DNA from 2 places in the Macrococcus psychrotolerans genome. Region 2 is predicted to be linked to the other one. Evidence: riboswitches for the same ligand, from Rfam matches in the RefSeq annotation. Region 2 holds a riboswitch; the other holds the start of a gene.

Region 1 (4,425 bases), 310 kb from region 2:
CTTCTTCGCTGTTTGGTCCTAATAAATAATAAGTAGATCCTTCTAAACGGTCTACACGAAGGAAGTCGATACTTCCTGATAATTGTTTTTGTTCCATATGTCTCTCCTTTAAGGCTCTGCCTTTATCAATTACTTATTATAACACATAATTAAAATATAGTCTGTTAATGTATAAATGTACCGGAAAGCATGCTATTATTGAATATGGAATGCAAATTTGTTATCCAAATATGGTATAATTTACGCGAAATAATTATAAAGGAGATCATACATGTTACAAGTATCTAATGTAAGTTTACGTTTCGGCGATAGAAAGTTATTCGAGGATGTAAACATTAAATTTACTCCAGGCAACTGTTATGGTTTAATCGGTGCAAATGGTGCCGGAAAATCAACTTTTTTAAAAATCCTATCTGGTGAAATTGATTCACAGACAGGCCACGTTTCATTAGGAAAAGATGAGCGTTTATCTGTTTTAAAACAGGATCACTTTGCTTATGAAGAGGAACGCGTATTAGACGTCGTACTTCGTGGGAACGAAAGATTATGGACTGTAATGAAGGAAAAAGATGAAATCTACATGAAACCTGACTTTTCGGATGAAGATGGTATGCGCGCAGCTGAACTTGAAGGCGAATTTGGTGAAATGGGAGGCTGGACTGCAGAAAGTGATGCACAAGTATTACTCTCTGGACTCGGTATTAAAGACGATCTGCACGAAAAGAAAATGTCAGAGCTTGAAAACAATCAGAAGATCAAAGTGCTCTTAGCACAGGCACTATTTGGTGAACCTGATGTATTATTACTGGATGAGCCGACGAACGGGCTTGATATCCCTGCCATCAGCTGGTTAGAAGAATTTTTAATCAACTTTGAGAACACTGTGATCGTAGTATCCCATGACCGTCACTTCTTGAACAACGTATGTACGCATATTGCTGATCTTGACTACGGTAAGATTAAGATCTATGTTGGTAACTATGACTTCTGGTATCAGTCGAGTGAACTTGCACAGCAAATGTTACAGGATTCAAACAAGAAGAAAGAAGAAAAAATTAAAGAACTTCAAGATTTCGTTGCACGTTTCTCAGCAAACGCATCAAAATCTAAGCAAGCAACGAGCCGTAAGAAGATGCTTGAAAAAATTGAACTTGACGACATCCAGCCATCAAGTCGTAAGTACCCATTCGTTAACTTTAAACCTGAACGCGAAATCGGTAATGAGCTGCTTCAAGTGCAAGGATTATCAAAATCAATTGATGGCGTTAAGGTCTTAGATAACATTTCATTCACAATGAATCCAAATGATAAAGCTGTGCTTGTCGGTGATTCAGAGATTGCTAAGACAACATTACTAAAAATCTTGGCCGGAGAAATGGAGCCTGATGAAGGTACTTATAAATGGGGTGTCACTACAAGTCAGACGTATTTACCAAAAGATAACTCTGAATACTTTGATGGCAAAAACATTGACCTTGTAGAATGGTTACGTCAGTATGCTCCACCAGAAGAACAAACTGAAACATTCTTACGTGGTTTCCTAGGACGTATGCTTTTCTCAGGTGAAGAAGTTCGCAAGAAAGCAACCGTATTATCAGGTGGAGAGAAAGTACGTTGTATGTTAAGTAAGATGATGTTGTCTAGTGCAAACGTATTATTATTAGATGAACCAACAAACCACCTCGACTTAGAAAGTATCACTGCAGTAAATGATGGCCTTAAAGCATTTAAAGGCTCAATCATCTTTACTTCACATGACTTTGAATTCATCAATACTATCGCTAACCGTGTCATCGACTTAAATGTAACTGGTGGTCTATCAAAAGAGATCACTTATGAAGAATACTTAAAGGAACAAGGCGTATTAAAATAATTTTCTAAAAATACTTTACAATTCAGAATACTTTTTGTATGATTATATTCATAACTTAATAAAGAAACAGATGAGGCGCATCAATCATGAGTACATAACTACCCTACTGCAATAAGTTATGGAAAGGGTGCGATGCCGAAACGCTATATTATGTTGCAGCATATATAGTGTTGGATTCACAGGTTAAGAGCTAGGAATCTGTCATTATATTACTATAATGGAGTGCATCGCTTGTATATAAACGTTAACAAGCCCGGAGCATATCCGGGCTTGTTTTTTTGTTGCAGATGCCATAGGGGGATTTTAATTGCATAATCAAATAACTCAATCAAACATTCGTATATTAAAGTTTGGAGGTACATCAGTTAGTGATTTCGATAAGATTAGCACAGTCGCTAATTACTTAAAGGAACGCACAGAAAATAATGAAAAACTAGTTGTCGTCGTTTCTGCAATGGGAAAAACTACAGATGACCTTATGAGAAATGTCAGTTCAATCTCTAGTACACCGAAAGAAAGTGCATTAGCGATGCTGCTTACTACTGGAGAACAGCAGACCATCTCTTACTTATCGATTATATTGCATGATCTACACGTTGCATCTATTGCGATGACCGGTAGTCAGGCGGGCATTCGCACGAAAGGACATTATCTTAAAAGTAAGATTACTGAAATTAATGATCAGAAGCTCATTGAAAATTTCAAATCACATGATGTTATCATTATCGCAGGGTTTCAAGGTATAAATGAACAGGATGAAATTACTACGCTCGGCCGTGGTGGTAGTGATACTACGGCGGTAGCACTAGCAGCAGCGTTAAGCGCTCCTTGTGAAATTTATACAGACGTTACAGGTGTCTTTGGAACAGACCCACGTATCTATCCTGAGACAAGACATATAGATGAGTTAAGCTTTGAAGAGATGATGGAACTCTCCTCTCTCGGATCTGGAGTACTTGAGACAAGAAGTGTTGAAATTGCTAGAAACTATAATATTCCGATTTATCTCGGAAAAACTTTATCGAATGAGAGAGGAACCTGGATTATGCCAAAAGACCAAATACTCGAGAAAAAAGCAGTGACTGGTGTCGCCTTAGATAACGATATGGAGTATGTGACACTAAGCTACCCGATGAATGATACGAAATTATTAAATCAATTATTTGATGAATTAGAACAAGAAGAAGTCAATATCGATATGATATCTCAAATCGTAAACTTAGATGGCCTTCAAATTTCATTCACAATGAAAGACACAGATAAGTTACAGATTGAACGTATTTTTAATAGATTAAGTACAAACTACCCGGCTATCAGCCATCAGTCGCGTTCAACGTATGCAAAGCTTTCTGTTATCGGTTCAGGTATGAGAGATATGAGCGGCGTTGCATCAAAGGTATTTAAATCATTGATTCATAATGAAATCCCCTTCTATCAGGTAACAACAAGTGAAATATCAATTTCATATGTTATAGATAAAGAAAACGGTGAACATGCAGTACAGTCATTATGTAAAGTATTTAATATATAAAATTAAGGAGAGTCAATTATGTATAAAATTGCAGTTGTAGGTGCTACAGGTTTAGTCGGACAAAAAATGCTTGAAGTTTTAGAAAGAAAGCAGATTCCATTTAATGAACTCGTATTATATTCCTCACCGCGTTCAGCCGGTAAATCTATGGAATATCAAGGCAAGACTTATACAGTAAGAGCTTTGACTGAAGAAGAAGCAGACCAGAAATTTGATTTTGTGCTTATGAGTGCAGGCGGTGCTACAAGTGAACGTTTTTCACCTATCTTTGAATCAGCAGGCAGCATCGTAATAGATAATTCAAGTGCTTTTAGAATGCATGAGGATATCGACCTCATTGTTCCTGAAGTTAATTCACCTAAACTTAAACGTAAAATTATCGCTAATCCGAACTGTTCTACGATTCAGTCTGTCGTACCTCTTAAACCACTGCAAGATAAATATGGTATTAGACGCGTCGCCTACACAACTTATCAAGCAGTGTCAGGAAGCGGTGTCGCAGGCATCAATGATCTTAAAAATGGCGCACAAGGGATTGCACCGACAAACTATCCCCACCCTATCTATAACAATGCTTTACCTCATATCGATGTATTCTTAGACAGTGGATACACAAAAGAAGAACAGAAGATGATTGATGAGACGAAGAAGATTCTTGGATTACAAGATGTAAAGGTGACAGCAACTTGTGTCAGAATCCCAGTTCAGGATAGCCATTCAGTTGCAATCAATGTCACACTTGATAAAGAAGCTACAGTTGAAGAGATAAAACAGCTCTTCGAAAATGACGATTCAGTCGTGCTTATAGATAATCCACAGGACAATGAATACCCTATGGCGATTACAGCGACAGGAACTGATCATGTTTATGTAGGACGAATCAGAAGAGATGACTCATTAGAGAATTCCTTCCATATCTGGTGTACTGCCGATAACCTTCTAAAAGGCGCAGCACTGAATGCGGTTCAAATTCTAGGACAGATTCATACGCATCAATTAAATCGATAAGGAGTGAAATTAT
Region 2 (4,425 bases):
ATTAAACGTAATTCCTTCGCGCGAATTTTGTCATTGATTTGAGTTTGATCTTTAGCTATGGTTGACACCTCCTATATGATTTACGAAGACAAACAAAAAAGCGAATGCATTATGCACCCGCTAAAAAATAGACATGTCTAACCATGTTATTTAACCCTGTAACTGCTATTGCGTCTTCAGGGCGAGAAGCGGGATGCTTCTACTTGTCCGTTTCGTATTCAACAGACTTAATAATAACAGGGTTATGCATCAATGTCAACATCTATTTTTTCATATTTACTCATATCTGTATCTTGTGATAAATCAACTTTTTCTAATGGGATCTTCTTTGTTTTATATCTCAGTTTATGATAGAAGAAAAATACTAAGAAAATAGGAATTCCCATATATGTAATCATAAAGCCATTCATGTCAAAGTTTCTATTTATAATCAGGTCCGTATCCTGACCAATAATTACAAAGAGACATAGTATGAATGCAAAGATTGGACCGAATGGGAACCACATTGCTTTATACTTCAATACTGATAAATCTTTGTTCTGCGCATAAAATGCACGACGGAATCTATAATGACTAATAGCGATACCGAGCCAGGCGATAAAGCCAGTTAATCCACTTGCCGCAACGATATATTCATATGCACCACTGGCCACACGTTCAACTAAGAAGATAATCAGCACAACTATGAAGGTCGCTAATAAACTCGGAATCGGAACCCCTTTCTGATTGGTCTCAGAAAATTTACGGGATGCTAATCCGTCTTTACCCATCGCGTATAACATACGTGTTGAAGCATACATACCACTGTTACCCGCTGAGAGAATTGACGTTAAGATAACAGCATTCATAAATGACGCTGCAAACGCAAGTCCAGCATTTTCAAAAACTAATGTAAATGGCGACTTCGCAACACTGTCTCCTCCCATTAAGTTCGGATTTGTGTAAGGAATGATTAAACCAATGACTAGAATAGATAAAACATAGAAAATTAATATTCTCCAGAATACTTGTTTGATTGCTTTTGGAATCGTTTTTTCTGGTTCTTCAGACTCACCTGCAGTAATTCCTACAAGCTCTGTACCTTGGAAACTAAAGCCTGCAACTAAAAATACACCAAGAATCGTTAAGAAGCTTCCGGTTAATCCATGACCTAGAAACGGTGCTTCACCAGTCGTGAAATTTTTGAACCCTAAATACTCTCCTCCGATTATTCCGAAGATTGTCAGTACACCAATCCCTAAAAATAAGATAACTGTTACTACTTTAACAATCGCGAACCAATACTCACTTTCACCATATACGCGCACTGATAATGTGTTCAAAAATAAAATGATGGCTAAAAAGACTAAACTCCATGCCCAGCCTGGTAAGAAGTCCATCGGTGCCCAGTATTTAATTACACTTGCAGCAATACTCACATCCGCCGCTACAGTAATCACCCAGTTAAACCAATAGTTCCAGCCTAATGCAAATCCAAGTGACGGATCAACGAATCGTGTTGCATAAGTTGAAAAACTTCCTGAAATCGGAAGATACGTTGCCATTTCTCCAAGTGATGTCATTAAGAAGAAGACCATAATTCCGATAATTGTAAATGCAAGTAACGCCCCACCGGGTCCAGCATCACGGATAGCTCCTCCACTGGTCATAAATAATCCTGTACCAATACATCCACCGATGGCAATCATAGATATATGACGCTGCTTCAATTTTCTTTGTACTTGATTTGTACTTTCTGACAAAGTAATAACTTCCCTTCTATAAATAAAAATGGATGCACACAATTGTATGCATCCATAAATGATTCTTCTTACCATTTAGTAGCGCATCACAATATGTGTGACAGTCTGTTACTTATTCAGTAACAGCCCAGAATTTAAGCTCATACACTTAGCTTCTTCGGCATCGTTTCCTTTCTACTGGTTTCAATTACGTGTATGACGTATCCATCAGTATACTCTTAAACAATGCGACCTCTACCTCAACGAGGAATATTAAGTTAATGATAAATATACATTACTTATCATAATTTTTCAAGCTTATTTTTTTAGACGAATCTCATCTACAATAGACCAGATGAAATCATCACGATCGATTGTCTTAGATTCTTTCTTACCATATTGACGAACGTTCACTTCATTATGCTCAATTTCTTTATCTCCTACAACAATCTGATAAGGAACTTTATGCATCTGAGCTTCACGAATCTTGTATCCCATCTTTTCTTCGCGGTCATCGATATGACAACGGACACCTTGTGATTTCAGTTCATCATAGAGTTTACGCGCGTAGTCATAATGTACCTCATTTGAAACTGGGATAATCTCAAGCTGATTAGGCGCTAACCATAATGGATAGGCTCCTTTATACTCCTCAGTTAAGAAAGCAACGAAGCGCTCCATCGTAGAGATCACACCACGGTGGATTACTACTGGACGATGTTTCTCACCATCACTACCGATATATTCCAGATCAAATCGTTCTGGTAATAAGAAATCCAGCTGTACAGTTGAAAGTGTCTCCTCTTTACCTAAAGCTGTTTTAACCTGTACATCTAATTTAGGACCATAGAATGCGGCTTCTCCTGGCGCCTCCTCATAATCCAGTCCCATTTCATCTACCGCTTCTTTAAGCATCAATTGTGCACGTTCCCACATTTCATCATCCTGGAAGTACTTTTCAGTATCTTCTGGATCACGATAACTTAGACGGAACTTATAGTCTTGGAACTTAAAGTCTTTATACACATCGATAACAAGCTGAACGACGCGAATAAATTCTTCTTTAATCTGGTCAGGACGAACGAATATATGCGCATCATTCAATGTCATACCACGCACACGCTGTAACCCGCTTACCGCTCCACTCGCTTCATAGCGATGCATCATACCAAGTTCTGCGATACGTATTGGTAATTCACGATATGAATGTGGTTTATTCTTGTATACCATCATATGGTGTGGACAGTTCATCGGGCGTAGTACAAGCGCTTCGTTGTCCATTTCCATCGGAGGGAACATATCTTCTTGATAATGATCCCAGTGACCACTCGTCTTATACAGATCAACCGATCCCATAATCGGTGTGTATACATGATCATAACCAAGTGCAACTTCTTTATCCACGATATAACGCTCTAATTCACGTCGAATTGTTGCACCATTTGGTAACCATAACGGTAAACCTGCACCTACAAGCTGATTTGTTGTAAAGAGCTCCAGCTCCTTACCGATTTTACGATGATCACGTTCTTTGCGTTCTTCAAGAATCTTCAGATGTGCTTTCAGCGCTTTTTTATCGAAGAATGCAGTACCATAAATACGCTGCAGCATCTTGTTATCTGCATCACCTCTCCAATACGCACCAGCAGTTGATAATAGCTTGAATTCTTTTATCTTAGCAGTTGAAGGCACATGCACACCTCGACAAAGATCTGTAAACTCTCCTTGCGAATAGATAGTGACATTCTCATCTTCAGGGATTGCATCGATTAGTTCCTGTTTGTATGGATCATCAGCGAAAATCTTCTTCGCTTCTTCACGACTGACAACACGTCTCTCAATCTTGATATTCTCTCCGACAATTTGTCGCATCGTCTTTTCAATTTCAGGTAGGTCTTCACTAGAGATCTTATGCTCTGTATCGATATCATAGTAGAAACCTTCTTCAATAACAGGACCTACACCGAAATGCACATTACCATACATACGCTTTAGCGCTTGAGCCATTAAATGGGCAGTTGAATGACGTAATACTTCAATACCTTCAGGAGACTCAGGCGTGATGATTTCGATGTCTCCATCTGTTTCAAGTGCTGTTGATAAATCAACCATTTGTCCATTAAATTTTCCTGCTAAAGCTTTCTTCTTTAAACCAGGACTGATTGAACCTGCAATATCTTCAGTTGTAACGCCAGCCTCAAAACTTTTTACATTACCATCTGGAAATTTAATATTAATTTCACTCATTCAAAACGCCTCACTTTTTTATTTTATTTTAAACAACAAAAAGACCCCATCCCAAAAGGGACGAAGTCTATTCGCGGTACCACCCTAATTACTGATTGCTCAGCAACTCTACATAAGATAACGGTCTTGAGCCGGATAGCGATTAACTATCATGAACATAAGGGAGTAACAAATGATCTTAAATGCTGATTCTCACCACCATCAGCTCTCTATAAATTAAGGAATCATCGTCTTATCCTTATGATGTTATTCATATAGACGAACATTTCTGTTGTTTGTTACCTAATATTATACACATATTGTCGGGATTTTCAAATTTTATTTTTCACGTCTATAGTTTTTACCTGATAACATATAAGCATCACTTAATGTCTCGATGCGCTCCATAATACGCATTGCTTTCGTCTGTTCAGCACCATGCTTTGTCATTGATAAATGATGAGATAATTCTTTGAAA

Evidence for each region. A riboswitch is a leader RNA that binds a small molecule or an ion and turns the genes downstream of it on or off. The one in region 2 is predicted to bind lysine.
Region 1: it holds a riboswitch for lysine, as region 2 does, so the genes downstream of both, QA539_RS05420 (aspartate kinase) here and QA539_RS07065 (amino acid permease) in region 2, are expected to answer to the same signal.

The regions. Positions count from the first base shown of each region.
Region 1 covers NZ_CP124591.1:1,074,828-1,079,252, forward strand. The annotation lists gene QA539_RS05410 (CvfB family protein) at 1-97, opposite strand, end outside; gene QA539_RS05415 (ABC-F family ATP-binding cassette domain-containing protein) at 272-1,873, shown strand; lysine riboswitch at 1,936-2,109, shown strand; gene QA539_RS05420 (aspartate kinase) at 2,181-3,404, shown strand; gene QA539_RS05425 (aspartate-semialdehyde dehydrogenase) at 3,423-4,412, shown strand; gene dapA (4-hydroxy-tetrahydrodipicolinate synthase) at 4,424-4,425, shown strand, end outside.
Region 2 covers NZ_CP124591.1:1,381,187-1,385,611, forward strand. The annotation lists gene infC (translation initiation factor IF-3) at 1-68, opposite strand, end outside; ribosomal protein L20 leader region at 87-211, opposite strand; gene QA539_RS07065 (amino acid permease) at 243-1,688, opposite strand; lysine riboswitch at 1,814-1,987, opposite strand; gene thrS (threonine--tRNA ligase) at 2,040-3,968, opposite strand; gene dnaI (primosomal protein DnaI) at 4,287-4,425, opposite strand, start outside.